Regions from separate parts of the Alkaliphilus metalliredigens QYMF genome, predicted to be linked through region 1. Evidence: predicted binding sites of a transcription regulator. Region 1 holds the regulator's gene; the other holds the start of a gene.
What was found. The regulator HrcA, encoded in region 1, represses chaperone genes, less so after heat shock. The targets are predictions, from matches to a motif close to TTAGCACTCNNNNNNNNNGAGTGCTAA.
Positions count from the first base shown of each region.

Region 2: a site for HrcA is predicted at 3,299-3,325, ahead of htpG (molecular chaperone HtpG). Genes of this name have one in related genera too.

Region 1 covers NC_009633.1:3,072,167-3,089,209, reverse strand. Annotated here, with positions in the region: gene gpr (GPR endopeptidase) at 1-67, shown strand, start outside; gene spoIIP (stage II sporulation protein P) at 192-1,445, shown strand; gene AMET_RS15020 (hypothetical protein) at 1,498-1,809, shown strand; gene lepA (translation elongation factor 4) at 1,935-3,743, shown strand; gene hemW (radical SAM family heme chaperone HemW) at 3,841-5,010, shown strand; gene hrcA (heat-inducible transcriptional repressor HrcA) at 5,177-6,211, shown strand; gene grpE (nucleotide exchange factor GrpE) at 6,358-6,966, shown strand; gene dnaK (molecular chaperone DnaK) at 7,017-8,861, shown strand; gene dnaJ (molecular chaperone DnaJ) at 8,937-10,073, shown strand; gene prmA (50S ribosomal protein L11 methyltransferase) at 10,283-11,236, shown strand; gene AMET_RS14980 (16S rRNA (uracil(1498)-N(3))-methyltransferase) at 11,229-11,993, shown strand; gene mtaB (tRNA (N(6)-L-threonylcarbamoyladenosine(37)-C(2))-methylthiotransferase MtaB) at 11,994-13,295, shown strand; gene AMET_RS14970 (histidine triad nucleotide-binding protein) at 13,402-13,746, shown strand; gene rpsU (30S ribosomal protein S21) at 13,879-14,052, shown strand; gene AMET_RS14960 (GatB/YqeY domain-containing protein) at 14,099-14,545, shown strand; gene AMET_RS14955 (IS1634 family transposase) at 14,817-16,676, shown strand; gene AMET_RS24415 (endonuclease/exonuclease/phosphatase family protein) at 16,901-17,043, shown strand, end outside.
Region 2 covers NC_009633.1:530,346-547,388, reverse strand. Annotated here, with positions in the region: gene AMET_RS02630 (CbiM family transporter) at 1-228, opposite strand, end outside; gene AMET_RS02625 (hypothetical protein) at 250-753, opposite strand; cobalamin riboswitch at 977-1,158, opposite strand; gene htpG (molecular chaperone HtpG) at 1,365-3,245, opposite strand; gene AMET_RS02615 (coiled-coil domain-containing protein) at 3,784-4,905, shown strand; gene AMET_RS02610 (cell division ATP-binding protein FtsE) at 4,932-5,606, shown strand; gene AMET_RS02605 (cell division protein FtsX) at 5,608-6,495, shown strand; gene phnE (phosphonate ABC transporter, permease protein PhnE) at 6,555-8,111, opposite strand; gene phnC (phosphonate ABC transporter ATP-binding protein) at 8,149-8,895, opposite strand; gene AMET_RS02590 (phosphate/phosphite/phosphonate ABC transporter substrate-binding protein) at 8,907-9,779, opposite strand; gene AMET_RS02585 (spore germination protein) at 10,058-11,611, shown strand; gene AMET_RS02580 (GerAB/ArcD/ProY family transporter) at 11,630-12,745, shown strand; gene AMET_RS02575 (Ger(x)C family spore germination protein) at 12,766-13,881, shown strand; gene AMET_RS02570 (catalase) at 14,031-16,172, shown strand; gene AMET_RS02565 (aspartate aminotransferase family protein) at 16,297-17,043, opposite strand, start outside.

The DNA.
Region 1 (17,043 bases):
CAATGGGATCAATATTGCCCTACATCCGGGAATAGACCTAAAAGATGTCAATCGATACATTCATTAAACCCTGAAGATAAAATTAGATAACTTAAAATTAATGTTATAAAAGGGCCCTGCCTTTCATATGTATGGCTATATGAGGGATTTAATCTCCTCTGCCAAGGACATAAACAAAGGTGGGGCATTTAATGAAAAAAAACATAGTAAACCAGTACTATAATCTAATTGTTCTTGTCTTACTGGTGGCCATTTTGCTTACAACGGGGAATCTTATTTTAAACAGAGAGGTCTTAGCGGACTCCCAGGGTGTATATGAAAAAAATCAATTCTTTCTTAGATCAATTCAACAGGTTTTTCCTGCGCCGATAGAGGAATTGGAAATCAGTGTAAAAAGACAAGTGGAAAGATTTTATTCATCTTTTTTTAATGGCTTGTTTCAAGTGGATTTTAAAGATCCATTGACTTTTGTACAAGCTCAAATTCCAGTTGTGGCCTTGCATCGGGAAACAGTTATGGCTGGATCTATTCCTGTTGAAAAAATAGATCCTAAAGAGGTTGAGACTAAACCTGAAGAGGGTTCCCTAGGTGGGGATTTATATTTTGCAGATTACTATGAAGAAGACGATGTAATACAAGAGGATCATCTCCAAGAAACATCGGCTCAGCCTGAAATGGATGAGGACGATAAGGGGGAGAGACAAGAGGGTGTGTACTTAATTGATCAGCACAACATTATAGATAGTCTAGCGGGAGATTTAGAAGGTGCCTTAGCAGGACTCACAAGACCAGAGAAAATTAAATTTCAAGCAGGTAAGCCCGATATATTGATTTATCACGTCCATGGGACGGAGTCCTACAAACCAATATCTGAGGGGAACTATCATTCATTGCAGAGGGAATACACTGTCATCAAGGTTGCTGAAATCATGACTGAAGAGTTGGAAAAGAGAGGCTATCATGTGATTCATGATACAACATATCACGACTACCCCTCCTATAGTGGCTCTTATACACGGGGCCTCGCCACTGCACGGGGAATTTTAAAGGAGAACCCCTCGATTCAAGTGGTCTTAGATATCCATCGTGATGGCTATGATCACATTGAAACCAATCCAAATCGCCAACAACTCATTGCAAATAATCAGACAACTATTAATAATGAAACCACTACAAAGTTTCAGTTTGTCATTGGACCAGCCGCTGAAAATCGCCAGCGAGTTGAACGATTTGCTCACTTTGTCAATGCGGTCAGTGATCAAAAATACCCAGGACTTGCGAAACCGGTTTTAGTTAAACCCTATGGACAGTTTAATCAATTTTTAGTAGATCACTATGCCCTACTTGAGGTGGGAAGCAATGCCAATCATATTGATGAAGCAAAACGTACAGCTGTTTACTTAGCAGAGGTAATGGCAGACACTTTGGACTTATTGAAGGAATAAGCAGAGGGTTTAAAGGGAGTGTAAATTGTCAACACTCCAAATGGTGATGTAGATGAGCAGGATGGAGAAAAAGAAAAATGACAAGAAAAGAAGACACCAGCTCAAGGGATACATTTTTTTGCAAATCATATTGCTTGTGCTAGGGCTTATATTTACTGACTATGCCCTAAGAGATATGACTGGATTTGCAGAGGGAAGACTGATTGGGTATGAGCAAAGGTCAGCCCATTATGTGATTGCATTATTTGGTAGTGAAGTCAGCATTGAGAAAGAATACGTTGGTGAAAAAGTGGAATATGTACAAAGCTTTATAGATGAGGGAATTCAATATATGAGGCAAAGGATGAATAACAATGGAGATTGAAGGGTTTAAAAAAATGTCGGGTGGGTTTCCGACATTTTTTTTGAATATAAAAATCAATCTCTACCCACTATAAAGATATTATGATATAATTGATGAGATTATGGTAAATTGAAGGAGGAATATATATGCCAAGTGATAGACAACGGAAAATACGGAATTTCTCCATTATTGCACATATTGATCATGGGAAATCTACCTTGGCTGACCGTTTGATTGAACGTACTGGTCTCATTTCACAAAGGGAAATGCAGGCACAAGTATTAGACAATATGGAGTTAGAGAGAGAACGTGGCATTACTATTAAGCTACAGTCGATTCGTCTGATTTACAAAGCAAAAGATGGACAAGACTACTATTTAAACTTGATAGACACCCCGGGACACGTAGACTTTACATATGAGGTATCAAGGAGCTTAGCAGCCTGCGAAGGTGCCATTTTAGTTGTAGATGCAGCCCAAGGAATCGAAGCACAAACCATGGCAAATGTTTATTTAGCCCTAGAGCAAAATTTAGAAATCATACCCGTCATTAATAAAATAGATCTGCCTAGCGCTAGACCCGACGAAATTAAGCGAGAAATAGAAGATATTATTGGTCTTGATGCCAGCGAAGCTCCATTGATTTCTGCAAAGGATGGTCTCAATATTGATGACGTCCTAGAGGCTATTGTCAAAAACATACCGCCACCAACGGAAGATGAAGAGGCTCCACTGAAGGCCCTAGTATTTGATTCTTATTATGATAACTATAAGGGTGTGGTTGCCTATACTCGGGTAGTAGAAGGCACTGTCAAAAAGGGTATGAAAATCAGAATGATGGCCACTAAGAAAGAGTTTGAAGTCACCGAGGTGGGTGTGTACTCACCGGGCCCTATTCAACTAGACCAGTTAAGTGCAGGAGATGTTGGATATATCGCTGCCAGCATTAAGGATGTACGCTATTGTCGTGTGGGAGATACCATTACAGATGCCCTGAATCCAACGGAACATTCACTGCCGGGCTATCGGAAGGTGACACCCATGGTATACTGTGGTGTTTACCCTGCAGAGGGAGAAAAATATGAAGACGTACGTGATGCATTAGATAGACTTCAGGTGAATGATGCAGCCTTAGTCTTTGAAGCAGAAACATCTGCAGCCCTAGGATTTGGTTTCCGTTGTGGCTTTTTAGGACTGCTTCATATGGAAATTATTCAGGAACGATTAGAGCGAGAGTTTAATCTAGATCTTGTGACAACCGCCCCCAGTGTAATTTATCGTGTGACAAAGACCAATGGAGAGGTTGTGATGATTCAAAATCCTGCTAATCTACCAGTGACACAAGAAATTTCAGTGATAGAAGAACCCATTGTAAAGGCAACCATTATGGTGCCTAGTGAATATGCAGGAATCGTGATTGAGCTTTGTCAGGACCGTCGTGGCGAGATGAAGGGAATGGATTATATTGAAGAGACAAGGGTAAATCTTCACTATGAGCTCCCTTTAAATGAAGTGATTTATGATTTCTTTGATGCATTGAAGTCCAAGACTAAGGGATATGGATCCTTAGATTATGAAATGAAGGGGTACAAACCCTCAACCCTTGTTAAATTGGATATTTTAATTAATAGTGAACAGGTGGATGCATTATCCTTTATTGTGCATGAGTCTAAAGCCTATGCCCGTGGTAAGGGAATGTGTGAAAAGCTCAAGGATGAAATACCAAGACATCAATTCCCTGTGCCACTACAAGCCTCAATTGGAACGAAAATAATTGCTAGAGAAACCATCAGAGCCCTAAGAAAAGACGTTTTAGCCAAATGTTACGGTGGAGACATTAGTCGTAAGAAAAAACTACTAGAAAAGCAAAAAAAGGGTAAAAAACGAATGAGACAGGTCGGCAGTGTCGAAGTGCCTCAAAAAGCCTTTATGTCGGTGTTGAAGCTAGACACCTAGATTATTTACTTTAAATCACACAAACTAGTAACCGATGGCTTTGGCTATGTTACTAGTTTTGTTTACGGTAGGGGCGGGGTTGTCCCGTCCGAATTTAATGAAAATGAATATAAAAGAAGGTGAAACTATGAAAGAAATAGGACTTTACATCCATATTCCCTTTTGTGAAAAGAAGTGTTATTACTGTGATTTCACTTCCTTTAGTGGGGAAAAACATTTGATTGGGCCCTATGTAGAAGCATTAAAGCAGGAAGTGTTGTTATATAAAGAAGCCTTAACAGGATATGAAATCAAAACCATTTTCTTTGGTGGTGGAACGCCTTCAATACTATCTGGAGAAGCCATGGCAGAATTGATGGAATGGATTAGGCGACATGTTGAGATTGATACTAAGGCAGAGATTTCCATGGAAGCCAACCCTGGACTTTTATCTAAGGACAAATTACATAGGTATTATGATAGTGGGATTAATCGCTTAAGTATCGGACTGCAAGCCTGTCAGGATCACCTGCTAAAATCCCTAGGCAGAATCCACACCTATGGGGACTTCATTCAAAATCTAGCAGATGCCCGTGGGGTGGGATTTTCTAATATCAATGTAGATATGATGTTTGCCTTGCCTAATCAAAGCATGAATGAATGGAAAGCTTCTTTAACGGAAATAATTGATTTAGGGGTACCACATCTTTCGACCTATGGTCTGATTATTGAAGAGGGGACGTCTTTCAATCAATGGGTGGAGGATAAAAAGATCAAAACCCTAGATGAGGAACTAGAACTAGCTATGTTCCATGAAACAATCAGGATATTAAAATCAAAGGGCTATACTCATTATGAAATTTCGAATTTTTCTAAACCAGAATATGAATGTCGGCATAATCAAATTTATTGGCGTAATCGTCCTTATTTAGGCCTGGGAGTGGGGGCACATTCATATTTTGAAAAAATGCGTTTTTCCAATACATCTCATATTGGTATCTATATTAATAAGATTAATATAGGGGAAAAACCCTTGGACACCCAGGAGCTAATCACTCGAAATGATGAAATCAGCGAAACGATGTTTTTGGGACTGAGGCTCCTAGAGGGTGTTTCCATCAATGACTTTACCGAGCGCTTTCAATCCTCTGTTTTTGATGTCTATGGAGACGTGATCAATAAGTTAATTTCCCAGGGACTTTTAACGATAAAGGGTGATCGCATTCGGTTGAGCCAAAGAGGCGTGGATTTATCTAATATCGTTTTTGCAGAAATGCTGCTAGAATAAGAGGCAATATTAGCGATGATATCCATTATAAATGTGGATCCTATGCTCAAAGATAAAATTGTGGTAAAATCTCAACAAAGCTATTGACAAATGACAAATGAAATGATACTTTATAGTCAGAATAGTTAGCACTCGACTTGATAGAGTGCTAATAATCTGGGGTGGTATGATGCAACTAAATGAAAGAAAACTAAAAATATTACAGGCGATCATACAAGACTATATTTATACAGCAGAGCCTGTGGGCTCTAGAAGCCTATCGAAAAAGTATGATCTTCAAGTCAGCCCAGCGACCATACGGAATGAAATGGCTGATTTAGAGGATATGGGGTACCTGATCCAGCCGTATACATCTGCTGGTAGGATTCCATCCGATAAAGGCTATCGTTTGTATGTGGATCATTTGCTCCAGCTAGAAAAAAACATGGTGATTCAACGAGATCAGATTAGAAGTGATCTTCTTAATCGTTTTGGGGAAATCGAGCAGCTATTACAATATAGCTCCAAGATTTTATCTCAACTGACTAATTATACAACCATTGCTTTGGCGCCTCAAATCAAGGAAGTTAGGTTGAAGCATATTCAATTGATACCAATGGATGAGCATCATCTTCTGGGAATTATCATAACCGATACAGGACTCATTAAAAAGACGGTATTACAAGTGCCGGAAGGGTTAGATGCTGAGGCAATTAGTAAGATTTCAGAGGTCATCAACGGAAGGCTTCAGGGAGTTGCCATTAAAGGGATTCCAGGAGAATTCACTGAGGAATTTACACATGAATTAGAACAATTAAGCCATGGTTTTGATTCAGTGATTCCTAAGATGTTCCAAACATTAGAAGAGCTAGATAAAATTGAACTTTTCTTGCATGGTACCACAAATATATTTAACTTTCCTGAATTTAATGATATTTTTAAGGCCAAATCATTTTTATCAATGCTTGAGGAAAAAGAGCTAATTAGTCAACTGATTCTATCCTCTAGTCATAAGGGAATGAATGCCACCATTGGAAGTGAAAATATTTATAAAGAAGCTAAAGAATACAGCTTAGTGACAGCAACCTATAAGATTGATGAAGACGTCATTGGATTTGTTAGTATTATTGGCCCAACAAGAATGGATTATTCCAATGTGATGAGTACCATGGGCCAGGTCAATAAATATATTAATGAAGTGCTAAAAGGTAAATACAAGTAATGAGGGGTGCGAAGTGCGCAAGCATTTTGCACTGTCTCTTTGTTTTATCTTCGAGGTAAGCTAAGACTTCATAATAATTAAGTCTCGGTTTATACATAGGAGCACCCTAAAATAAAAATAGAAATGACAAAAGGTAGGTGGATTTTTTGAATCATGAAGAGAAAGAAATGAAGGATCAGGATACAACCGCCTCCGCTGAAACCGAAGTGAGGGAAACTGCCGAAAGTGATTTAGAGGCTGTCCTTGATGAAATGAAGGAAGAAACAGAAAATGCACAAGAGGAATCAGTGGAAAGTGTTGCAGGATTAAAGACAAAGCTAGAGGCAAAGCAAAAAGAAAGTGAAGATTATTTAAATCGCTTACAAAGGTTACAAGCAGATTTTGCAAACCATAAAAAGCGTGTTGAAAAGGAAAAGAATGATATTTATTTATACGCCAATGAAAAACTTGCATTAAGTCTATTAGATAGTGTGAACAACCTTGAAAAGGCCTTGGCGTGCGATGTAGATGGGGAGCAAAACAAGGGCTTATGTGATGGGATGGAGCTGGTACTTAAGCAGCTTAAAGATTCCCTTGAGAAACATGGTGTTGTTGAAATTGAAGCCCTGGGTAAGCCATTTGATATGAATTTACATCATGCAATTATGAAGGAAGAGTCAGATGCTCCGACCGATGAAATCATTGAGGTTTTCCAAAAGGGATATATGATCCATAGCAAGGTCTTAAGGCCTGCCATGGTGAAAGTAGCTCAGTGAATAATAAAATAAATATAAAAATATGATAGATTTTAAAGGAGGAAGTAAACATGGGTAAAGTTATAGGAATCGATTTAGGAACCACCAACTCATGTGTGGCAGTTTTAGAAGGCGGAGAACCAGTGGTTATTCCAAATTCTGAAGGGAACCGAACCACACCATCAGTTGTTGCATTTGGTAAGGATGGAGAAAGAATTGTAGGGGAGCCTGCAAAAAGACAAGCAGTTGTGAACCCAGAAAAAACAATTATCTCAATTAAAACACATATGGGGTCAGATCATAAAGTAGCCATTGACGATAAAAATTATACGCCAGAGGATATTTCTGCAATGATTTTACAAAAAATCAAAGCCGATGCAGAGGCCTATTTAGGAGAAGCGGTGACAGATGCTGTTATCACGGTTCCGGCTTATTTTACAGATAGCCAAAGACAAGCAACAAAGGATGCAGGTAAAATTGCTGGATTAAATGTAAGAAGAATTATCAACGAGCCAACAGCAGCTTCATTAGCCTATGGACTAGACAAAACTGATGAGCACCAAAAAATTCTTGTCTATGACCTTGGTGGTGGTACGTTTGACGTATCAATCCTTGAACTAGGAGATGGTGTTTTCGAGGTACTAGCCACAAATGGAAACAACAATCTTGGTGGAGATGACTTTGACCAAGCCCTAATGGATTACATTGCTGAAGCATTTAAGAAGCAAGAGGGTATTGATTTAAGAAAAGATAAAATGTCTCTACAAAGATTAAAAGAAGCATCTGAAAAAGCCAAGCAAGAATTGTCTAGTACAATGACATCAAGCATTAACCTGCCTTTCATTACAGCAACCAATGAAGGACCTAAGCATTTAAATATGGATATAACAAGATCTAAGTTTGATGAAATTACTTCTCACTTAGTTGAAAAAACCATGGGACCTATGAGAAGTGCATTAAAGGATGCTGGATTATCAGCTTCAGATATTAACAAAATTATCTTAGTTGGAGGATCAACTCGTATTCCTGCAGTACAACAGGCAGTTAAGAAGATCACAAACCAAGATCCCCATAAGGGTGTGAATCCAGATGAGTGTGTGGCGGTAGGAGCAGCAATCCAAGCAGGAGTCTTAACAGGTGAAGTGAAGGATGTATTACTACTAGATGTGACACCACTATCCTTAGGAATTGAAACCCTAGGTGGCGTATTTACAAGATTAATTGAAAGAAATACAACGATTCCATCAAAGAAAAGCCAAACATTCTCAACCGCTGCAGACAATCAACCGGCAGTAGACATTCATGTGCTACAAGGTGAGCGTGAAATGGCAGCAGGCAACGTAAGCCTAGGAAGATTCGAATTATCTGGAATACCACCAGCACATAGAGGTATACCGCAAATTGAGGTAACCTTTGATATTGATGCCAATGGGATTGTCAATGTTTCGGCCAAGGATTTAGGAACTGGTAAAGAGCAAAAAATTACAATAACAGCTTCTACAAAGCTTTCCGATGAAGAAATAGAGAAGAAAATCAAGGAAGCTGAAGAGCATGCTGAAGAAGATAAGATGCAAAAAGAAAAGATTGAAGTGCGTAACCAGGCAGACTCCTTAGTTTACCAAATCGAAAAAACCTTAAAGGAATCAGAGGGTAAAATCGATAAGGAAGAAGAAGGAAAAGTGACTGCTGAATTAGAAAAGTTGAAAAAAGCCGTGGAATCTGATATTGTAGAGGATATGAAAAAAGCAATTGAAGATGTGAATACTGTATTCCATGCAATTTCACAAAAGTTATATGAGCAAGCAGCCCAAGCACAAGAAGCTGAAGGACAAGAACAAGCTGGAGACGACAATATTGTGGATGCTGAATATGAAGAAGTTAAAGATGAAGAAACCCAAGGTGAAGACGAAAAATAATGAATAATAGAGGACGCCCAAGGGTGTCCTCGAATTTAGTCATTAGCAATATATGAGGAAAAAGGTGGTGAGCAGGTGAGTAAAAGAGATTATTACGAAATATTGGGAGTTAGTAAGGATGTAGATGAACAAGAGCTTAAGCGTGCTTATCGTAAGCAAGCAATGAAATATCATCCCGATCGAAACCCCGATGACCCAGAGGCAGAAAGTAAATTTAAAGAAGCAAACGAAGCCTATGAAATATTGAGTTCACCGGAGAAAAAGGCCCGATATGATCAATATGGCCACGCTGGTGTCAATGGAAATGGTGGCGGACCTCAAGGCTTTGGCGGCGGAGGTGGCTTTGAAGATATTTTCGGAGATATTTTTGATATGTTTGGTGGCGGAGGTGGATTCTCATCCGGTAGAAGAAGAAGTGGTCCCCAAAGAGGTTCAGACATTCAATATGAAATGTCTATTACCTTTGAAGAAGCGGCATTTGGAGCAGAGAAGACCGTTGAGTTTTATAAGCAAGATAATTGTGGTACCTGTCATGGATCTGGTGCAAAGCCTGGAACAGATGCCAAGTCATGTAGTCATTGTAATGGAACAGGAGAAGTGCGTTATGCCCAAAGAACACCCCTAGGTCAAATTGTTAATGTTCGACCTTGCGAACACTGTCATGGGGAAGGTAAAATAGTAGAAGAACCATGTACAGCATGTAGTGGGAAAGGGAAAGTTAAAAAGCATAAAAAGATAAAGGTGAAAGTCCCTGCCGGCGTTGACACTGGTTCTGCCATTCCATTAAGGGGAGAAGGCGAACCAGGAACCAAGGGAGGTCCTTATGGAGACCTTTATGTTGTTCTCAGAGTATTGCCTCATAGACTGTTTGTTAGAGATGGGTATGATGTGATCTGTGAAATGCCGATTACATTTGTGCAAGCAACCCTAGGTGATGAACTTGAAGTACCAACCTTAGAAGGTAAAGTAAAGTACAAGATTGCAGAAGGTACTCAAAGTGGTACTGTGTTTAGATTGAAAAACAAAGGGATTGTTCATCCTAAGGGATATGGTAAGGGCGATCAGTATGTAAAGGTAATTATTGAGGTACCGAAGAAACTATCAGACAAACAAAAAGAAATGCTCAAGCAGTTTGCAGCAGCAAGTGGTGAAGATATCCACGAGCAAAGAAGGTCCTTTTTTGAAAAAGTAAAGGATGCTTTTAGTAGCTAAAATCACTCTACTAGCTAGAGTGATTTTCTTTATGTGATGTGGGTTAGCATAATGAAAATCTTAATGGAATTTCTATATTCTTGAGCTTGTGGTATTGGTATATTTATTATGGATAGGGTATAATAGGATAAAATAAGATTCAATGAAGAGGGCGTCGTATCAATAAACCGAAGATGTATTCTTCGGATATTATTTAGGAGTGTGATAGAGTGAAATGGATTGAAGTATCAATCAAAACAACTTCAGAAGCAGTTGAAGCCGTTGCCAATATTCTCTACGATGGTGGTGTAGCAGGGGTGTCCATTGAGGATGAGAACGATTTTAGCTTACTGGAACAAAGTAACGAAGCCTGGGACTATGTAGACGAAGCCCTATTGGACAGAGAGCTTGAAGGTGCATTGGTCAAGGGATACTTACCAGAGGCAGCAGATTTGGCCTATAAGTTGGAGTTGATTCGTCAATCAGTTGCATTACTGCCTAAATATGGATTGAACATTGGGTTAGGAGAGGTGACAACCCTTGAAGTGAATGAAGAGGACTGGAGTCACTCTTGGAAAAAGTACTATAAACCAACCCATATTGGCAAGAATATTGTTGTGAAGCCCACCTGGGAGGAATATGAAAGAAAAGAAGGGGAAATGATCATTGAGATGGACCCTGGTATGGCCTTTGGAACTGGAACTCATGAAACCACAATGATGTGTGCCCAAGAGCTAGAAAAAATCGTAGGAGCTAAGTATACGGTTTTCGATATTGGTTGTGGAAGCGGCATCTTATCCATTGTGGCAGCAAAGCTAGGGGCTGAAAAAGTCATTGCTGTTGATTTAGATGGGACAGCTATCAGGGTAACCCAGGAAAATGTGGATGCAAATGATGTGTCTGATATTGTTGAAGTGAGACATGGTAATTTAATGGATGTGGTTACCAGTCGGGCTGATGTGATTGTAGCCAATATTATTGCAGACATCATTATCCTACTAAGCAAGGATGTAAAAAACTTCCTGAAAAAAGAAGGAATTTTTATTGCATCTGGAATTATTTTAGATAAAGTTGAAGTCGTTAAGGCACAACTTATTGCTAATAACTTAGAAATAGTTAAGGTAGAAACAATGGGAGAATGGGCAGTCATTATCTCTAAATTAAAGGGTGGGGTAGATGAATAGGTTTTTTGTTGTGCCCTCACAAGTCAATCAACAGGCTAGGACCATCAGCATTGTAGGTGATGATGTGAAACATATTGGAAAAGTATTGCGCCTGGTGGTGGGAGATCTCGTTGAAGTATGTGATGGGCAAGCCTTAGAGTACATTGGACGGATTGATGAAATCAGTAAGGAGCAAGTCACCTTGTCAATTGAAAAGCAAGAAAATATTTTTACTGAACCACCAATTCAAGTTCGACTGTATCAAGGAATTCCAAAAGCAACGAAGATGGAGCTTATTATACAGAAGACTACTGAAATGGGGATCAGTGATATCATTCCTGTGATGACTGACCGAACTATTGTACAATTTAACAATGAAAAAGATAGAGAAAAAAAAGTTGAAAGATGGCAAAAAATTGCTGATGAAGCTTCAAAGCAATCCAAAAGAGGAAAAATTCCACGGATACATATCCCCATGACATATACCAAAGCATTGGAAGCTTGTAACGAAAATGACTTGAATGTTTTGGCCTATGAAAAAGAGAAGACCATGGGGCTGAAGGCATTGATCGCATCTCTTGTTGAAATCACGGAGGTCAAATCCATTGGGATTTGGATCGGACCAGAGGGCGGCTTTACTGGAAAAGAAATTGAAAAAGCACTCTCACATGATGTCCGATCAATTACATTAGGACCGAGAATATTAAGAACAGAAACAGCAGGTTTTGCTGTGCTCAGCATGTTAATGTATGAGTTGGGAGATTTAGGAGGGGCATAGTTGAAAAGAGTTGCATTCCATACACTAGGCTGTAAAGTCAATCAATATGAAACCCAAGCGATGACTGAGCTATTTGAGGGATCAGGATATCACTTGGTGAAAGATACAGAGATTGCAGATGTATATGTGATCAACACCTGTACCGTTACCAATGTAGGTGATAAGAAATCCAGACAATTTATTCGACGGGCAAAACGAAACAATCCTGATGGGATCATTGTGGTTGTGGGTTGCTATGCCCAGACAGCTCCTGAGAAAGTTTTGGATATTGAAGGTGTTAACATTGTCATTGGTACTAATGAGAGAAACAAGATTGTTGAAATTGTTGAAGGTTGTTCAGCTGATAGTAAGGTGAATGTCGTGGATGATATTATGAAAATTAAAAAGTTCGAGGAAATGACTGTTCAAGAAATGCATGGAAAGACACGGGCATTTTTGAAGATCCAAGAGGGTTGCAATCAATATTGTGCCTATTGTATCATTCCCTATGCCAGAGGACCCATCCGTAGCAGGGGAAAAATAGAGATCATACAGGAAGTCCAAACCTTAGTGAATAATGGCTTTAAAGAAGTGGTGTTGACAGGGATTCATGTGGCTTCCTATGGAAAGGATTTAGGAGACCATGAGGGCCTCTTAGACGTATTAAAGCGAGTCAATGCCATTGAGGGACTTGAAAGAATACGGTTAAGCTCTCTAGAGCCAACTTTGTTTTCTGATGCGTTTTTAAGTGCCCTTTCAAAGCTTGAAAAAATTTGTGATCACTTCCACCTTTCATTGCAAAGTGGTAGCGACAAAACACTAAAAAAAATGAATCGAAAATATACAAGCCAAATGTATCGCGAGACAGTGAAACGGATTCGACATTATTATCCATTAGTTGCACTGACCACTGATATTATTGTGGGCTTTCCTGGGGAAACCGATGTGGACTTTCAAACCAGCTATGATTTTGTAGAAGAGATGGCCTTTAGTGAAATTCATGTCTTTAAATATTCCCCACGGGAGGGAACACCAGCGGCTCAATTTGATGACCAAATCGATGGCATTACAAAACATGAACGTAGTGAAAAGCTCATTGAACTAGGTGATAGACTGAAAAAGGAATATCAACTACAATTCATTGACCAAAGGATGGAAGTCCTATTAGAAGGGCAATCTGGCCAGGATCAAAATCTATTAGAAGGTTTCACAACCAATCACCTGAAGGTTTTACTTGCATCAAAACAGGGAAAAGAGGGAATGCTCCAAGATGTCCAAATAGACAAGATTATGGATTCCGGTTTATTAGGCCATCTTCTCTAATAATGGATAGATGCTCTCTATGGAAAGATTATTGCATTAAAAAAAGGAATTCCCTGGTTTTTGTTGAATAAAAGAAGAATAGTATTGGGTAAGGAGGTGGATAGAGTTGGAGTGTCTATTTTGTAAAATTGTCGACCAAGAAATTCCCGCAACAATCATTTATGAGAATGAAGATGTCATGGCATTTAAGGATATTAATCCTGAAGCGCCGGTTCATTTGCTTGTGATTCCTAAAAAACACATCCCTTCTTTTGCGCACTTAACCCAAGAGGACAATGAAGTGCTGATGCCTAAAATATTTGTGGCCATTCAACACTTGGCAAGGGAGTTTGAACTAGAGGAAGAAGGCTTCCGTGTTGTAAACAATTGTGGCACAAATGGAGGACAAACTGTTGGACATATTCATTTTCATCTAATGGGTGGAAGAAGGATGGTATGGCCTCCAGGCTAAAATTTTCATTGCACATCTTTTGTTTTTAATGTATAATAACAAAGTATTGGAATAATCCCACTTGCAATATAGCCGTCTGTTGCTATAGTTTAAGCACAGCGGGGGGTGCTAGCGGAGGGAGGGAGAAGTAAAATGTCAGAAATCAAAATTAAAGATAATGAATCTCTAGATAATGCGCTTCGTAGATTCAAGAAGCAATGCGCCAAGTCAGGAGTAATGGCTGAAGTGAGAAAAAGAGAGCATTATGAGAAGCCAAGTGTAAAGCGTAAGAAGAAAGCTGAGGCTGCTCGTAAGAAAAAATTCTAAGTGATTTTCAAGTGATTAATTAAGAAATGAAGACGAGGTGAAAAATATGTCCCTCAAAGCACAGTTAGCTAACGACTTAAAAGAAGCTATGAAAAATAAAGATACACTTCGAAAAAGTGTCATTACGATGATTCGTTCTGATATTAAACAAGTAGAAGTGGATCAAAGAATTGAGTTGAACGACGAAGACATCATTGAGATTTTATCAAAACAAGCTAAGCAACGTCGTGATGCTGCGGTAGAATTCCGTAAAGGCAATCGACAAGACTTAGTTGAAGAAGTTCAACAAGAATTAGAAGTCATTATGAGCTACTTACCAGAACAACTAACGCCAGAAGAAGTGGCTCAGGTTGTAGATGAAACAATTTCTGAAGTAGGAGCAGCATCCATAAAAGAAATGGGTAAAATAATGGCAGCCGTCATGCCAAAGCTAAAAGGCAAGGCTGATGGAAAAATAGTTAATCAAATCGTTAGAGAACGATTACAATCATAAAGAAAATGACCCAGGAGATATATCTCCTGGGTCATTTTCATGAGTCCATACAATAGCGTCAGAGGAAATATATACATAAAAATACCAATATAATTGACAGAGACTCCTATGATATAACCTGACTTCAGAACATAAATTCAGAACAAATGATGAGTAAATGTTTAAATTTGAACATTTCTCATTATTTTTTTGTTTATTTACGCCCACGACTTGTCGTGGTGAATAATATGATGTATAATGTAGTTAGAGGGATTTTATGGAGGGATTGTGCATGTATATTAGTAAATCTAAAAGACCAAATGGTAAGTATTTCATATCAATTGCTAAGGGGATTAGAGATCCTGAAACTAAGAAATCAAAAAAAATTCAGATTAAAGGTTTTGGTACTCATGATTTGGATTCTAAATCAGGTAAGAAAGCTCTTGTGCAAGCTGAAGCTGAGCTAAAAGAAATGATTAGACTAGATGAAGCTTCTCGAGGATTTGAAAACTTTGAAGATTTTATTGTATCCATGTCAAAAGATAAGCTTTCTCTTAAGCATAAAAATATTGGCTATCTACCATACTTAGAAATCTTTAACCAATTGAAATTACAAAGTTTCTTTTCTAAGATGGTCAAAGACTCTAAACTTGATTATTCTTTTAGCGATATGATGTTCTATCAAGTACTTGGTAGATTATTCAATCCTTCTAGTAAGCTTGAAGTAGCTACTAGAAAGGATGATTTCCTGTATGATTTTAATTTTGTAAATAACGATAATATTTATTCCTCTTTGGATGTTTTTTCTGGATTTAATAAACATAAATCTAAAGCGTTACAAGATGGCATTCAAGTCATAAACGATATGGAGATTCTCTTAGATACCGTTGATTCAGAGGCTAAAAAAATATTAGAAACTAACATAAACAATACCTCTCACGAATTAGAAGAACTAATAACGTCTTATGATAGTAATTTTGAAATGAATGAAAACAAACTTTTCAAACATCTCAATAAACATATGGAAAAGATTGTTCCAGAAAGAAATATATCTTTAGCCTTTTATGACTGCACAACCTATTACTTTGAGTCTTTTGATGAAGACGGTTTTAGAGAAAGAGGCATGAGTAAGGATAATAAAAGAAATGAAACACAAGTGGTTATGGGTTTATTAATAGACACAAATGGCATCCCTATTTCCTATAGGCTTTTCAAAGGCAACAAACATGAATTACATACCATGGAAGAGGTCATTGACGATATATTAAATAATTACACCATAAAAGAAATTATTATCGTTGCTGACAGAGGCTTAAATTCAAGGGCTAACTTAGAAATGATCCGTGGCAAAGGGCTTAACTACATTGTAGGTTCTAAGGGCAGTGCAGTGCCTAAAGATCTAAAAGAGAAGAAATTCAATTCATCTTGGAACATCACTTCTAAAGCCGAGGCTAAATATAAAAGCGGCTATATCACCAGTAAAAGAAAAGTGAGTCACAATGATGAAACCTATGATGAATTAATCATAAAAAAATATTCAGATGTCTACAAAGAACGGGAGATGTTTAAACAAGATAAAATGCTTGAAAGAGCGAAAAAAAATATAAAAGATTTTACAATTAATTCAACAACTAAATCTAAAAGCAAGTATTACAAAGCTGTTGATAATCCTAAAGAGAAAATAAACATTGAGATCGATGAAGAAAAAATTAAACAAGAACAAGAGAATTTCGGATATTTTTACATCGTTACCAATAAAGTAGAGATGAATCCAGCAGATATAATGGTGGCTTATAAATCCCTGTATAAAATTGAAGAGTCCTTCAGAATATTAAAAACAAATTTAAAAGCAAGACCTGTGTATCACTTTAAAGAACGAAGAATCCGGTCACATTTTTTAATTTGTTATTTGGCCTTAGTCATCCAGAGAGTATTAGAGTATAAATTAGAAGAGAAAAACGTTGAAATATCTACCCATGAAATAATCAATGGTCTAGAAGGGTTTGTTATAGATGAGATTGATTACAAAGTAGACAAATTATATATGATCTCAGACAAATTATTTAAGAGCAAAATAAACCAAGACATATTTAAAATTGAAAAGAATGTTCTACTGAGTAATGAAATCTCCAATATAATTAAAAAGATGTAGTGAGTGCAAAACAAAAATAAAAAGTACTGAAACCTCTGTAAACAGATGGCTTCAGCACTTTTTATTATGAATGATGTTCCGAAGTCAGGGGTCATTTTCATGAGTCCATACAATAGCGTCAGAGGAAATATATACATAAAAATACCAATATAATTGACAGAGACTCCTATGATATAATGTAATTATCAGAAAATTATACCAGTGAATCAAAGGAGTGTGACATCATGGGCAAAATCAAAAAAATAGCAATAATTATCGTATTTATGATTACATTCCTTTTTACGATTCAAGTACTATCACAGGAAAACATACAATTAACTCATTATATAAAGGACGGGAGCACAGAGTATCTAGAAGTCGTCGCTTC
Region 2 (17,043 bases), 2.4 Mb from region 1:
TATAGGAATACTTATTAATGCAAAGGTAAAGAAAGCCGCCGTCATCAAACTGATTTTAGGTATTTCTTCTTCTTTTATCCCTTTAATCGCATAAATCATAACTCCCCCGGCTGCGATTGAAGTCGTTACAGCCATAGGAAGATTCAAAACACCATCTGACAAATGCACTTGAATCACCTCCAGTTCAAATATACCTTTTAAAATCACCTTGGATGCCCGGGCAAGCATCCAAAGTACAAAATAACATCCTTAATGCTGATGATCACCCTCATATTCAACCATATCTTTTGCCATAAGTTCATTTCCACTGGAATCTAGTACTTGTAAGTCAAATTCTTCTGGAAAATGTTCTACAAATAAAAAGTATTCTCCTGACTTCTCCATATCAATGGTAAAATTGCTTGTATCAGGATTTAAAATCAAGTTATAGCCATATTCATCTTTTGCAACAAAATGAGAATCCGCTGCAATGTCTTCCATGTCAGCCTCCATGATATGAATGGCATGGTGTTCTATGTCTGTTATACCACTCTCTTTTGAGATAAAGGCTATCATACAGCTCTCATCTCCTTCATTTTTGTTGAACTTCAAAGTATAAGTATCTTCTTCAAAGGTATAAACACCGCTCCATTCATAAGGAATTTCGTGTCCATCATCCTCAGCAGTATTCACCTCCTCCTCATTACTTCCACAAGCCACCAAAACTAACATTAATAACGCAACACCAAATAAAATACTTAGTTTTTTCTTCACAACACATCTACTCCTTTTGTGATAATATATTGTGAATATTGTGTAACTGGACATTTTTATAAATAAAAGCCCACACTTACTATGTATGTGCAGGCAATAAAAGGCTATATACTTTGTCTCTATACTGTACATTTAGGAAGAAGAATATAAATCATAGAGAGCAATTCCTAGATATAAAAGCATAAAATCAAAAGCCTCCAAACCCATGCACCGTGGGTTTGAAAAACGTCAAATTAAACAAGTAGGTATCCTGGCTTAGGTTCATCATCTTTTTACACCTTCCCAGATATTATCCAGTGGTATACTTAATAAAAAGACTCCCCATTACAGTGGCGGGACCGCGTTGGATTTTCACCAAACTTCCCATTTCATTTTTAAATGAAAGCTTGTCTAACACAATATTCAATTCGACTTAAGTATAACATTGGAAAAATAATAAATCAACTGTTTTAGCCATGGGACAGAAAATAACTGGTCAAAGATGATGAGGCTATTTTGTGTCAGACAAGGTGACAGCTTCCGCCCATAGCAAACCCTCTGAATACCAATCATTCTCCAGAGGGTTTCTACTCACTATTTACATGTCTTGTTCTTAGCTTAAGAAACTTTAACTATGACATTAACTTACATATATCGTTTGTAAATTCTACAGGATCGTTAATTGTCAGTCCTTCAATCAGCAATGCTTGATTGTATAGTACATTTGTATAGATCTTTAGCTTTTCCTGATCATTGTCAAAGGCTTCCTTTAGGGTTTTAAATACATCATGATTGATGTTAATCTCTAAAACTCTTTCGGCCTTTATTTCTTGATTATTTGGCATTGCACTTAATATTTTTTCCATCTCGATGGTCACATCCCCATCGGTTGCAAGACATACTGGATGGTTTTTTAATCTCTTAGAGGGTCTAACATCCTTGACTTTCTGAGATAATGCTTCTTTCATAAATGCGAACACTTCTTTACTACCTTGTGTTTGCTCTTCTTGCTCCTCTTTTTCATCCTTCTCTTCAATCCCTAAGTCTCCACTAGATACAGACTTAAATTCTTTCTCTTTATAATCTACCAGCACGCGAATAGCAAATTCATCTACGTCATCAGCAAAGTATAAAATTTCGTAGCCCTGCTCTGCCAAGAGCTCTGTTTGAGGCATTTTATCAATTTTTTCAATAGAATCTCCCGAAGCATAGTAAATGTACTTTTGGTCCTCCTTCATTCTACCTACATACTCATCTAAAGTGACCATTTTCTTTTCCTTGGAAGAGTAAAATAGTAACAAGTCCTTCAGTGTTTCTTTATTTTGTCCAAAATCACTGTAAACCCCATATTTGATCTGTCTACCAAAGCTATCGTAGAATTCTTCATAACGTTCTCTCTCATTTTTCAGCAGTAATTCTAATTCACTTTTAATTTTTTCTTTAATTTTTTTAGCAATGATTTTCAGCTGACGATCATGTTGAAGCATTTCCCTTGAAATGTTCAGTGATAGGTCCTCAGAGTCAACCATTCCCTTTACAAAGCTGAAATAATCAGGAAGCAAGTCTGAGCACTTGTTCATGATGAGTACCCCACTGGAATAGAGCTCTAATCCCTTTTCATATTCCTTTGTGTAGAAATCATAGGGTATTTTTTCAGGTATAAACAAAATTGCATTGTACCTGACTGCTCCGTCTGCACTAATATGGATATGCTTTAGTGGCTTATCAAAACCGTAGTGCTTTTCAGAATAAAAAAGATCATAATCTTCCTTTGTTAGCTCATTTTTATTTCTTCGCCACATTGGCACCATGCTGTTGACAACTTGCTCTTCTACTATTTCTTCATATTCACCTTCTGCCCCTTCTTTGGGCTTGCTTGTCTCAATATCCATCTTAATTGGGTATCTGATAAAGTCTGAATATTTCTTGATGATGGTTTTTAACCGATACGCCTCTAGGTAATCCTCATATTTTTCATCTTCTGTATTTTCTTTGAGTTTTAGGATGATTTCTGTTCCAACACTTTCTTTTTCATAGGGCTCAATTGTATATCCCTCTGCACCTATTGATTCCCATTTATACCCTTGGTCACTTCCTAATGCTTTACTAATCACCGTCACTGAATCCGCAACCATGAATGCAGAGTAAAAACCTACCCCAAACTGTCCAATGATATCAAAGCCATCCTTTATTTCATTCTCTTTTTTAAATGTAAAGGAACCACTCTGTGCAATAACACCTAGATTTTCCTCCAGCTCTTCCTTTGTCATTCCAATTCCCATGTCAGATATTATCAGCATCTTATTCTCTTTGTCCGTCGTGATTTTTATGTAGTAATCCTCTTTGTTGAAGATCATGCTTTCATCCGTCAATGCTTTATAATATATCTTATCAATTGCATCACTAGAGTTGGAAATCAGTTCTCTTAAAAATATTTCCTTATGGGTATAAATTGAATTGATCATTAAATCTAGTAATCGCTTCGATTCTGCTTTAAATTCTTTTTTTATCATTGTATTTTTCTCCTCCTATTAAAATTCGTCTGATACTACCATAATCAACTTAATTAGCACTCTATTGAATAGAGTGCTAATTATAATCTATCAAATATACTGGATTTGTCAAGGGCTTTTATCATTTTAGGCGCTGCCCCCTGCTATTTTTACATATTTCCATTTGCCCTGCTTAAATAGCAAATATGACAGTGCCCCAGAGATAAATCTAAGGGAATCATGAGATTGTTTAACATCATTTATATACTGTTGATAACTATTGATAACCATTTTTACTTATCAACAGTATTATGCCCTTATCCACATTATCCTGTGGTTAACTTTAGGTGCACCACAAAATATCGTATCTCTATAGGGCTAAATGAGAATGGTAGGGTAAAATAACACTTAATTCAATGGGTACTTTCCCCCTAAATTTTCATCCTAACAAAGACATCCAATATAAAAGTAGTCGTATATAAAATATTCTGGTAGAATTAGTTTATAATGGAAAAATCATAAGGATTTACTGATTTGGTTCAAGAGAGGGGTAATCTTCATGTTCAAAACAAAAAAGACAAGAGTAATCATGAGTTTTAGTTTTGCCATACTATTTACTTTGCTGTTTTTACCTTTAAGTATGGCCACAGAACAAGCGGACCCTTTTTCTGAAATCCAAGAAAATTTGACTGGCATTTCCCAAGAAGAAAGACAAATCATTGAAAACCTATTTATACTGGTACAGGAAATAGAAGAAATGGAAAATGAAGAAACGGAGCTCCTCCTAGATCTATCAGTCATTGAAGGGGAGTTAAAGGTTTTAGAGAACCTAACCCGTAATGAAGAGTTGGCCTATGAAGAAAGACGAGATGTCTTAAAGCATGTCCTAAAGAGCTATCAAAGAAGAGGTCCAGGCTCCTACCTGGAGATCGTTTTATCCTCAGATAGCCTTTCCGCTTTACTAAGAAGGCTCAACACACTGCGGGATTTGACCCGTAACACCGGAGCACTTTTAGACGAGTTAGCCGAAAGTAAGGAGAAGCTCTCCATTGAAAAATCTAAGTTAACTGAAAAAGCCATGCTAGTGGAAGCAAAACAACAAGAGCTTCAGCAATCCATAGCAAGAAACTTACAACTACAAGTAGAACAGGAGGCGTACTTAGCATCCTTAGAGGATCAAAGAGAATATTACCAAGAGCACTTATCTAACATCCAGAGTGTATGGGATGAGCTTAAGCTCATATTTTCAGCCTCCACCAAAGAATTCTCCCGTATTATTGGAGAAGGAAACCTCCCCACTGATGCCATGGAAATATCCTTTACCTCCTTAGGGATTAAAGGAACCATCGATGAGGATGTGATTAATGCCCTGATCTCGGAGTACTTAGATGTTGAGGAGCTGCGATTTAACTTTCATCCTGGAATGGTTCAGTTAAAAATGCCTAATCAGCATTTGGTACTCACAGGAACATTTGTGATTGAAAATGGACACACATTAAAATTCGTTGCAGAGGAAGGCAGCTTTTACGGGATTTTATTAACCTCCAGCGCCGTAAAGGAATTATTTAAGGAGGGTGCTCTGGTACTCAACCTCAAACCCTTGCTTTTCGGTAATACCCTACGTTCTGTAGAAGTCCAAGAAGGATCCTTAGAATTACTCAGTAGACTCAGATTATTCTAGTCTACCATCAGGAAGGTGGCTAAATCATGATTGAAGCAAAGGGAGTCTATTTAACATACCCCGACGGTACCATGGCTTTACATAACATTGATTTACAAGTTCAACCAGGAGAGATCCTTTATATCACTGGCCCCAGTGGCTCAGGTAAAACCAGTCTTTTGAAGCTTTTACTAGGAATTGAGTATCCCACAGGAGGCTCCCTAAGGGTGTTAGAGCAACCCATGTCTAAGGAGGAAGCTACCAACATCAGGCGTCTACGGATGGTACTGGGCCCAGTTTTCCAAGAATTCAGGCTGATAAAAGGAAGAACAGCCATGGAAAATGTCATGCTGGGCATGCGGTTCCTAGGTCTACCTCATCATCAGATAAAGAAAGATGCCCATGATGCCCTAGTCAAGGTAGGTCTAGAGCACAAAAAATTTGCACCGGTGGAAAACCTGTCCTGGGGCGAAGGGCAACGGGTGGCCATTGCCCGAGCCGTGGCCAGAAAGCCAGCATTAATTTTGGCAGATGAACCTACGGGCAATTTAGATAAGGATAATGCATTGAACATACTATCGCTTTTAAATTCCTTTAGAGATGAAAAAACGGCGGTGGTGATTACCACCCATGCAACCCATTTGATTGAGGAGATCGATGATGGGAAATTTATTCAGATGGAAGCCGGCGGTATTTGCGGTGAAAGAATGGGGGCAACGTAGCATGAAAAACATTCTATATAATACGGGTTATTTTTTTAAAGAAGCAAAAACCATCATCCGCTTAGATCTCCTATCCAATGTTTTTTCTCTTTTTAGTACAGGTCTTATTTTCTTTATCCTTTCCATGGTGATTTCTGGATGGTGGATCAGCACTGAAGTCATGGAAGTCATCCAAGGAGAATCAGAAATCAATATTTATTTTGATGAAAGTATGAATTCTGACAATAGCCTGCAGCTGGTTGAAATGATACAAGGTATTAATGGGGTCCGAGAGGCACGGATCGTTGATGCCTCGGAAGCCTATGACCGAATGGAGTCAATCCTTGGACAAGAGGCCGAGGTTCTATCATTCTTTGATGATAATCCCTTCAGTCCTTTCATCGAAGCAAAAATCTATCTTGAAGAAATTGATCCAGTTCTTGGAGAATTGAATCAGATCCCAGAGGTTTCCCATGTGAGGGATAACCGAGAAGTTTTAGATCGATTGAGCAGTCTTGCAAGCATATTAAGCATTTTAGGATATTTGGTGGTGGCTGCTGTGGGTATTTCCACCCTGGTCATTATCTCCCATATTATCCGACAGGGGATCTATAGTAACAGAGATCAAATTAATACCCTGAGACTATTAGGGGCCCCAGAGCTTTTTATTGCCCTACCCTTCTTACTGGGAGGACTGTTATTAACATTAGGAGGAGGCCTATTGGCAAGTATGATGTCAGCAGCCGCATTAAAGCAAGTGTATGCCCAGATGTCCGGTCCCCTTCCCTTTATCCCCCTCCCGCCACGGGACATACTGATGTCAAATCTAGTTATATTGATCATGAGCCTCAGCGCAAGCCTGGGACTTATGGGTAGTCTATTGGGGCTCTCTTCCTCAAAAAATCATTAGAAAAGTGAGGTTTTCAACAATAAGTCCAAGATAAAGCACTGTTCCTTTTTAGCTATTAATCAGACAAGCCTTTTTCTTAAATAATAACTTAGTACATCTATTGACATAATCATAATGGAAATACCTAAAATCAGGAGCCCCACCCGCTCCCAGTTTCTCCAAGTGATATTCATAGATAGAATCGTACCGATTCCCCCTGCTCCTATGATTCCCAGTATAGTTGAAGTTCTGATATTCGACTCTAATCTATATAAAACCAAACTTATAAAAGCAGGTAGGGTCTCAGGTAAAATCCCGTATCTAAAGGCATTTAAATTGGTAGATCCAGTAACCAATATACTATTTTTAATATTTTCATGGGAATTCTCAATGACTTCGCTATATAGCTTTGTCAGAACACCGGTTGTATAAATACTCAAAGCCATGGCACCTGCCAAGGGTCCAGGTCCCACCCCGCGAAAAAAGATAATTGCAGTTACGATTGGAGGAAAGGTCCTTAAAAGATTGACCATTCCTTTCGTCAAGAAGGATGTGACCTTCAAGGGTGCCGTGTTATATGCAGTAAAAAAGGATAAGAACAATGCACCTATGGCCCCTGTCATGGTGGCAAAAATAGCGATAAAGAAGCTTTCCCTAATTCCTTCAAGTAATCTTGGTACATAGGCCCATTCAAACCTGATCATTCTACTGATCATCAAATAGCCTTGTTCTAATCCCATGATTAGTCTTGCGTAGTTAATATCTATGGCGTTCATAATCCAAAATCCCAGTACTATGGATAGGAGGATTAATTGTAATATTCTTTTTTGTGGAGCCCTTTTATAGGATTCAATTGATTGATGAAGGATAAATGATCTTTTTATATAACGTCTTACAATGAAACTCAAAGCATCAATTGTACCAATTGTTAGCAGTAAAATTAAAACCAGTGTAGCTAGATTATCGTACCTCAAATGGTTCAAGTCCCGCCACATGATCTGCCCGATTCCACCTGCTCCCACTAGCCCAAGGACAGTGGCACTTCTTATGTTTATTTCAAGCACCATAAAGAAAACCGATGCTGCCAACTCCAAAATAGTCGGTAATACACAGTATCTAAGAACTTGAATTTGATTTGCACCTACAGATTTTGTTGAATTTAAGAGATTTTCATTAATGGTCTCTATATTTTCTCTAAAAAGCTTTAGGGCTATTAAAAAACCTGTGATTGTAAGGGCCACTATTCCTGAAAATTGACCGATACTGAAAACACTAACTAAAAGGGCTGCCCAAATGAGATTTGGAATGGTTCGTAAAAAAGCGAAAAAGCGATTTAAAATCATGGCTACATGCCTACTCGGGGTTATATTACCTGCTGTCAATAGTGCAAAGGGCATGGCTAATAAAACCCCTACAAAAGATGAAGTCACTGCAATTTCTATTGTTTCTAGAAGCTTGGAAAAAACCTCCTGTGTATAGGACAAATTAGGAGACAGCATTCTTTCTACTAGATTATACATGCTAGGGATCCCTTGATAGATTCTAAGGAAACTAAAATCTATCATCACGCAAAAAAAAGTAAGGGCGAATATTGCAAGTCCTAAAAAAATGTATATTTTTTTCCTTTTATGACTCATATATTCTTTGTACTTGTTGGTTTTACTGATATGCTTCTTATACCTGCTGGTTTTTCTCATATAACTCTTGTAGCTCTCTATCATCTATTTCACCTACTTCTTTATCAAAAAAAATTTTTCCATCCTTCAATGCTACGATTCTTGAACAATATTTTTTTGCTAAGTTAACATCATGAAGGTTGATCATAATTGTTATCTGGCTTTTTTCATTGATCTGCTTAAAATAGTCCATCACAACTTGAGCCGATGATAAGTCCAGACTAGATACGGGTTCATCGGCCAAAATAATTTTAGGCTTTTGACATAGGGTTTTGGCAATGGCAACCCTTTGCTTCTGTCCTCCACTTAATTGATCTGTCCTGGCAAACATTTTGTCTTTAAGTCCAATCTGTTCCAATGCATCTACCGCTATTTCATAATCTGTATCATCAAATAATCCAAAGAAGGATTTTAAGGAAGACTTGTAACCTAGCCTTCCTACCAAAACATTTTCCAATACAGATGATCTTTCCACAAGATTAAAATCTTGGAACACAAAACCTATTTCTCTCCTGATATCCCTCAGCTTATCATTCCTTAATAAACCTATATCTGTACCTTGAATGTATACATTTCCCTTTGAGGGCCTAACAAGTAAATTCACTGTTTTTAATAGGCTTGACTTTCCGCTTCCACTCAAGCCTATCACCCCAACAAACTGGCCTCTTTCAACGTCTAAGCTAATGTCATCCACGGCTAGATTTTTTTTATTATATAAGACAGATACATTTTCTAGCTTTATCATTTCCTCAGCTCCTAGTTGGCCTCTTGTAAGTCAACATTCATTGATTTTGCAGTTTCTCTGATAATATTATAATCTTCATCTGTTGCTTCTACAAACCCATACATATTAAACAACTCTTTTAAAAGTGCTGAGCCTTCTTCATCTTCTGCTATTGTCAATAACGCATTTTTTATTTTCTCTTGCATGTCAGCATCCATGCTTCCCTTTACCGTTACACTGATGTTAGGTATATCATTTGTATATCCTAATACCCTTGTTTGTTCCATGGCATTAGGAAAATCCTTTTCATATCTCTGTCTCACATCAACAAATGTAGTGGCCACATCGACATCACCATTTAAAAGAAGCTGTAAGGCCTTATCATGTCCACCGCTATAAATGTATTCAATATCCTGTTCCAGCTCTACACCCTCTGCCATTAAGTGAGCTCCTGGAAATAAGTACCCCGATGTGGACGACGGATCTACGAAAGCCACCGTCTTATTATGAATGTCTTGAAAATCGTTAATATCTGAATCACTTCTCACTAAAAATTGTGACCGATAACTACTTTCTCCACTACTATTTAAAGCTGTCAATACAACTTGGGCATTGCTTTCACTATTAGCCAAAACATATGCAAATGGAGGAATAAACCCGAAATCCACCTGTCCTGACCCTAAACCTTCTACTACGCCAACATAGTTTGTGGCTGTAAAAGCTTCTACTTTTACGCCAATTTCCTCTGATAGCATTTCAGCTAATGGCTCAACGGATTCAATTAATTTATCTCCATCCATCATGGGTACAAAGCCCATTCTGATGGTTTCCTCCTTTGCACTGGTACATCCAGCTACTGCACTGATCAACACAATCATTAAAATAATCATCAACTTTTTATTCATTTCTCAAGTCCCCCTAAATAGTTATATCCTTACTCATATTTTACACTAATTTCAATCTTTTTTCAATACACTTTCAGTACAATTTCTAAAATTGTACCCCTGTCGAAGCTTTTAATTAGAATTGTATCGATGCATTATTAAAGACAAGCCCTATCCCTTATATTTTCTAAGTAGGCACCGGAGTTTTTATTTATTCGAAATTTTACAGCGTGCTTACGCATAAATCAATCCATATTAAACATACTAAAAATACTTGTATTATTATGGAGGTTTTTTGATTGAACTTTCTAAATCGTTTTTTTAAAAATAAAAAAGAGAGCAAAACAGAAATCAAAATCAGTGATGAAGTACATATCCCCCTTCACATTTCAAAAAGTGTGAATATCAATAGAGAAAATTTAGAAAAAGCATTTGAAAACTGTGATGATCTCACATACCGAACAGTGAAATTACAGGACCACGAAAAAACCATCGAAGTGTTATTAATCTATTTAAATAATTTAGTGGATTTAAAGGATATTAATCAAAACATAATTAAACCACTCAACTCTTATGATGCAAGTAATAATGTACAATCCAGGGATGAAAAAATCAATATAAACACAATTGAAGAAATCATTAATACCCATGATATACAAAGGATAAATAATATGAAGTACGCTATGGAGGGGATTCTATCGGGAGATACCCTGTTACTCATGGACCATGATGTCGATGGACTGCTACTACGGACCCAGGGGGGAGAGATCAGAAGCATAGAAGAATCCGATGTTGAAAGTGTTATCAGAGGTCCAAGGGATAGCTTCATTGAAAATGTTCATGTGAATATAGGCCTCATTCGAAAAAAAATTAAAAGTCCCTCATTAAAGGTCAAACAATTAATCATTGGAAGCGAAAGCCATACAATTGTTTGTGTTTGTTATATGGAAAACATCGTTAATCAACAGGCCTTGTCTAATATTATGAATAAGCTTAAGGAAATTAAAATAGATGGTATTTTTGAGAGCGGCTACATCGAGCAATATTTAGAAGGGAGTCCCTATTCCCCATTTCCTCAAATGCAAATAACAGAACGCCCCGATAAGGTTTGTGGAAATCTATTGGAAGGAAAGATTATTATTTTAGTCGATGGGAGCCCTGTGAGCTTAATCCTCCCCATAAGCTTTTTTCAGCTTTTTCAATCTCCTGAAGACTATTATGAAAGAGTCTTATTTGGAAATTTCACAAGACTTTTACGTTTTTTAGGGTTTTTTATCGCGACTTCACTACCCTCTATTTATGTGGCCCTCATTTCCTTTCATCAGGAAATGCTCCCCATGGATTTAATCATAGACCTTTCTAGGTCCAGGGCTCAGGTTCCCTTTCCCCCAGTCATCGAAGCTATATTAATGGAGGTAACCATTGAGCTCTTAAGAGAATCCAGTGCCCGTCTTCCTGGTACCATTGGACAGACCATAGGGATTGTTGGGGCCATTGTCATAGGAGATGCAGCTATTCAGGCTAATATAGTAAGCCCTGTTATGATCATTGTTGTTGCCGTTACTGCTCTGGGAAGCTATGTACTTCCCCATTACAGCAGCACCTATCCCCTACGGATGATACGATTTCCGATTATTTTAATGGCAGCCACCTTTGGGGCCTTTGGTATTATCATCGCTTGGACCTGGATTATCATACATTTATGTAGTATTGATTCCTTTGGCTATCCCTATCTTTCGCCCTTGGCTCCTTTAGATCCAAATATAAAAAAGGATGCTTTGATTAGAGGTACACTATGGGGTTTTAGAAAAAGACCACAAACAGCTAATAAGGGAAATAGAAGTCGATGGTAAAGAGAGGAGGGGTTGAGCATGTATCAAAAACATAAAAATGGAGAAATAACTGCTATCCAATCCGCCATCTTTCTGATTAGCATTATGATAGGCACTGGAATCTTAGGTCTCGCTAGATCCGTAGCTGAGGTCTCAAATCAGGATGCTTGGATTTCAGTTTTTATCAATGGACTCTTCATTAGCTTTGTTGTGATGATTATTGTTTATACGGTTAGCAAGTTCCCCCAGCATAATTTCCTTCAATATAATTGCTATCTACTCAGTAAACCCTTGGGATATTTTGTTACCCTATGTTATGTCATTTATGCAATATTAGTTACTGCCATCATTACCACATTTTTAACTGAAATGGTTTATACTTGGCTATTGCCCAATACCCCTATGACAGTCATTAAATTAATGATTGTCATCACAATGGTCTATATGACTCGAAATGGGATTACTACTTTAGCAAGATTTACTGAATCTATTGCATTTTTGTTGATTCCCTTTGCCTTTTTGATATTCGTAGGCTTACCAGAAGCCTCCTTCATTAACCTAAGACCCATTGGCGGTTCTGGTTTAAGCTCTATTTTCAAGGGTACTATTCCTTCTTTTTTTGCCTTTGCTGGCTATGAGTCCCTTTTGGTTTACTATCCTTATATCTCCAACAAACAAAAACCCATTATGAAGTATTCTATTTCCGCCATTATGATTGTCACAATATTTTACACTGCTGTTGTCATGTCTCAAATTGCATTGTATGGATCTGACGAAATTGCGGTGGTGCTATATCCTTCTATTAATTATTTGACCGCCATCGATTTTCCTATCATTGAAAGGACAGAGATATTTTTTACGATTTTTTGGATCTTTACTGTACTGGCCACCATTGGCATTCAATATTTAGTAGCAGGCATTTTATTACAAAATATTTTTCAAACAAAAACCACAAATATTTTTGTTTATGCTTTATCTCCAGTGATTTTTTTATTATCTCTTTATCCTAAAAACACAGCAGTAGTGGTTTCCTTGGGAGAAAAAATAGGACAACTAAATATCTTTTTTGGGTTTTTATTTCCATTTTTATTATTAATTATGTATTTGATAAAAGGAAAAGATAATCGACATAACAAGGAAAATAGAACAGGATAATAAAGGGAGGGGTAATCCCCATGAAAAAAGTAATTAAACTCCTCATTGTATTATTGTTGATATCATCTCTGTCAGCCTGTTGGGATGCTAGAGACTTAGAGGAGCTACTAATTGTTTTTGGGCTTGGTATTGATATGAGTGAAGAGAATCCTGAAAACTATTTCTTTACCATCGGTTTTCCTACCATCATAGAAGAAGCTCCCGAACAGAAATCGGAATTCTCCACAGAGGCCCCTTCTCTTGGTAAAGGAAAAAGTAATTTACAGCAAAAGGTCTATAGAGCGATCTCCTATGATAATGTTAAAATTGTTGTTTTGGGCGAGGAAGCAGCTAGGCAAGGTATTATTCAACATGTTGATTCAATGCTCCGGGAACCTCTGTTTCGTGGGACAACTCGATTTGCTGTTGTTAAGGATAGGGCTGCTGACTTATTTGAACTACAACCTCCTGTTGCCCTTTTTGTCAGTACTTTTATTTTTGACTCCATTCAACAAAACTATGAAAACACAACAGTACCCATTACGACCTTGCGAAATTTCAGTAACCAATACTATACCATTGGCATTGAACCCGCTATGCCCTTTATCTGCTATGGTGCCGATAGAACTGAGCTTAATGTAGGCTGTGTAGCACTGTTTAGGGGCGACAAGATGATACATCGCCTTCAGGGACATGATAGCAAGGCCTTTATGCTTCTAATAGATGAAATCCATGGCGGACTATATACTTTTGACTATATTCCAGAGGGGACAGAAAAGGGAGAATTTATATCAATTACCCTTAAGGGGGGACGGAGTAAAATCAAGACAAAACTCATTGACTCACAACTATACATCTATCATGATATTTCAATCAACGGCAATTTAGGCGAATACACAGCATCAGAGCATATCATGACAGAAGAAAAGATTGAAGAGACTGAAAATTATCTTGCCGGAGAAGTAAAGAAACATCTGCAGTCTACCGTAGAAATATTACAATATGAATTACAAAATGATAATGTTGGCTATGGAAAATATGTGAAAGCCAATCATCCTGAGTTTTTTAATGGTGAGAATTGGAATCATCAGTTTTCAGAGGCTGTCATTCACGTTAATCCCTCTGTTAGAATTAGAACTGTTGGGATTAGTCCTTAAGGACCCTTACTCCTTTTATTGTAGTATAAAAAGTCCCCTGTTAATAAATACTATAAATGTAAAAATAAATAAAAACATCCACACTATTGCACAAGACATTGGATATTTCCACGTATTCACATCAAATTTAATTGGAGAAGGAGGATAAAATGAATACAGGACCACAACAGCCTCAAAATACCATGGAACAAAACAGTAAAAATGAGAAATTAGATTTGCATCGTGTAGATCATAACAATGAATTGCTTACAACAAATCAAGGGGGACGGGTCTCTAATACTGACGATTCCCTCAAGGCAGGTGCCCGGGGTCCAACGTTAATGGAGGATTTTCATTTCAGAGAGAAAATGACTCATTTTGATCACGAGCGCATTCCAGAGCGTGTTGTCCATGCCCGTGGATTTGGTGTCCATGGCTACTTTCAAGTTTATGAACCAATGGCCGAACTTACTAAGGCTAAATTCCTACAGGATCCAACAAAAAAAACACCAGTATTCGTGCGTTTTTCAACAGTGGTAGGTTCTAAGGGTTCAGCCGATACCGTCCGGGATGTGAGGGGTTTTGCCACTAAGTTTTATACCGAAGACGGCAATTATGACCTTGTCTCCAATAACATTCCTGTGTTCTTTATTCAGGATGCAATTAAATTCCCAGATGTAGTTCATGCCATTAAGCCAGAGCCTCATAATGAAATTCCACAGGCTTCTGCCGCCCACGATACCTTTTGGGACTTCGTTGTCAATACCCCAGAGACTGCCCATATGATTATGTGGCTACTCTCAGATCGAGCTATTCCACGAAGCTTCAGAATGATGGAAGGCTTTGGCGTCAATACCTTTCGATTTGTAAATGAACAGGGCAAGGCACGGTTTGTGAAGTTCCATTGGAAGCCCTTGTTGGGTGTCCATTCCCTGGTTTGGGATGAAGCCCAAAAGCTGGCAGGAAAGGATCCAGATTATCATAGACGGGATTTATGGGATGCAATTGACATGGGAGAATATCCAGAATATGAGCTGGGGGTACAAATAGTAGAGGAGGAGGAGGAATTCAATTTCGATTTTGATATCCTTGATGCCACTAAGATTTGGCCTGAGGAAATGATCCCCGTTAAACGAATCGGTAAGATGACCTTGGATAATAATGTGGCCAACTTTTTTGCAGAGACGGAGCAAGTGGCATTCCATCCTGGCCATGTGGTGCCAGGGATTGATTTTAGTAATGACCCCTTATTACAGGGTAGGTTATTTTCCTACTTAGATACGCAGCTCATCCGTTTGGGTGGCCCTAACTTCCATGAGATCCCCATTAACCGACCCATGGCCCCTATACATAATAATCAGCGGGATGGCTATCATCGTATGACCATAGACCGTGGCCGGGTTAGCTATTCACCAAACTCCCTCCAAAATGATGCACCTCATCCAGCTCCCGAAGCTGATCATGGCTATGTTCATCATGCAGAGAAGGTCGAGGGTCAAAAGGTTCGTGAGCGTAGTGAGAGCTTTAGAGATCATTATAGACAAGCAACCCTTTTCTGGAATAGTATGTCTAGTGCAGAAAAGCAACATATCATCGAAGCCTTCCACTTCGAGGTGGGAAGCGTTATGGATAAACAAATTAAACAGCGGGTCGTGAACATGTTTAACAATGTAGATGGACAGCTGGCCACACAAATTGCAGTTGGTGTGGGGGCAGATTCACCAGCAGCCCTAGGTGGAAATGGCGTCACAGCCACCTCACCAGCCGTAAGCCAGGAGAATACCGTCAAGGATGCTCGGACTAGAAAGGTTGCCATATTATTAGAAAATGGATTTAATTATCCAGAAGTAACCCAGGTAATGTCTGCCTTCAATGGCGCCGGCGTCCATACAGAAATTGTCAGTAAAAACCTGGGCATGCTGACAAGTGTTGATGGCCAGCAGTTGGAAGTAGGTAAAAATTATGCAACCACTGCATCTATCAAATACGATGCGGTTTACGTACCTGGAGGTCCACAAAGCATCAACAGTTTAATGATGCAGGGTGATGCATTGCATTTTGTCAACGAAGCCTTTAAGCATGCTAAAGCAATCGGAGCCACAAATGAAGGCGTTGATCTGTTGATGGCCTCTGCTATTCAAGGGGTCAATATGGCTGGTGGCAATACACAGGATCAACTCATTACAGAAATGGGCGTCGTCACAGTTCGAAATGTGACAGACACCAATCAATTCAGCCAGGAATTCACCAATGCCATCGCTCAGCATCGTCATTGGAGTCGTCAGAACAAAAAACAAATGATCCCTGCTTAGTTTCTATCTCTCTATGTATATTGAGTATATGAAAAAAACCAGTTTATCGTTTTATTTAGATGAACTGGTTTTTTCCATATTTCTATTAAACATTATTGTTTGCTTCCTATCATTTCTTATCTTCTTACCAGCCCTTAACACTTTCTAAAATTTCATCAGGGACCCTTCCTGCTTCAACATCACATAACGCTTCTTCAATAATATCTAGGGCTTTATCAAGTTCTTTCTTTGATATGGTAAGTGGTGGGGCAATCCTAAGCACATTACCACTAAAGAATGTGATGAACAAGCCTTTTTCCCAGCATCGATAGGAAACCTTTGCTGTTTCATCCTTTGCCCGCTCTTTTGTACCACGGTCTTTAACCAGATCGACTCCTATCATCAGACCCTTTCCACGAATATCACCGATTAAAGGATGTTTTTCCTTCATCTCTTCAAAACGTTTAATCGTATAGTTCCCTAATTCTTCAGCCTTCTTTACAAGTCCTTCTTCTTCAATGATATCTATTGTGGCCAGGGCTGCCGCACAGCATATGGGGTTTCCTGCTGTTGAATAAGATCCAGCCGGTGCTCCCCAGCCCTCAAGTATCTCTTTTCGTGCCACTAAGGCTGCCAATGGCATTCCCGATGCAATGCTTTTTCCAAGTACGATAATATCTGGCTCCAAATTATAATGCTCACTTGCAAACCATTTGCCAGTACGTCCGAAGCCACTTTGAACTTCATCCACCACCAAAAGAATCCCATTATCTTTGCATACCTTAACTAATTCTTCGATATATTCTGCTGGTGGCTCTATCACTCCCGAATCTCCCTGGAATGGTTCTAGAAATATTGCAGCCACTTCCTCCGCCGGTACAACTGTATTAAA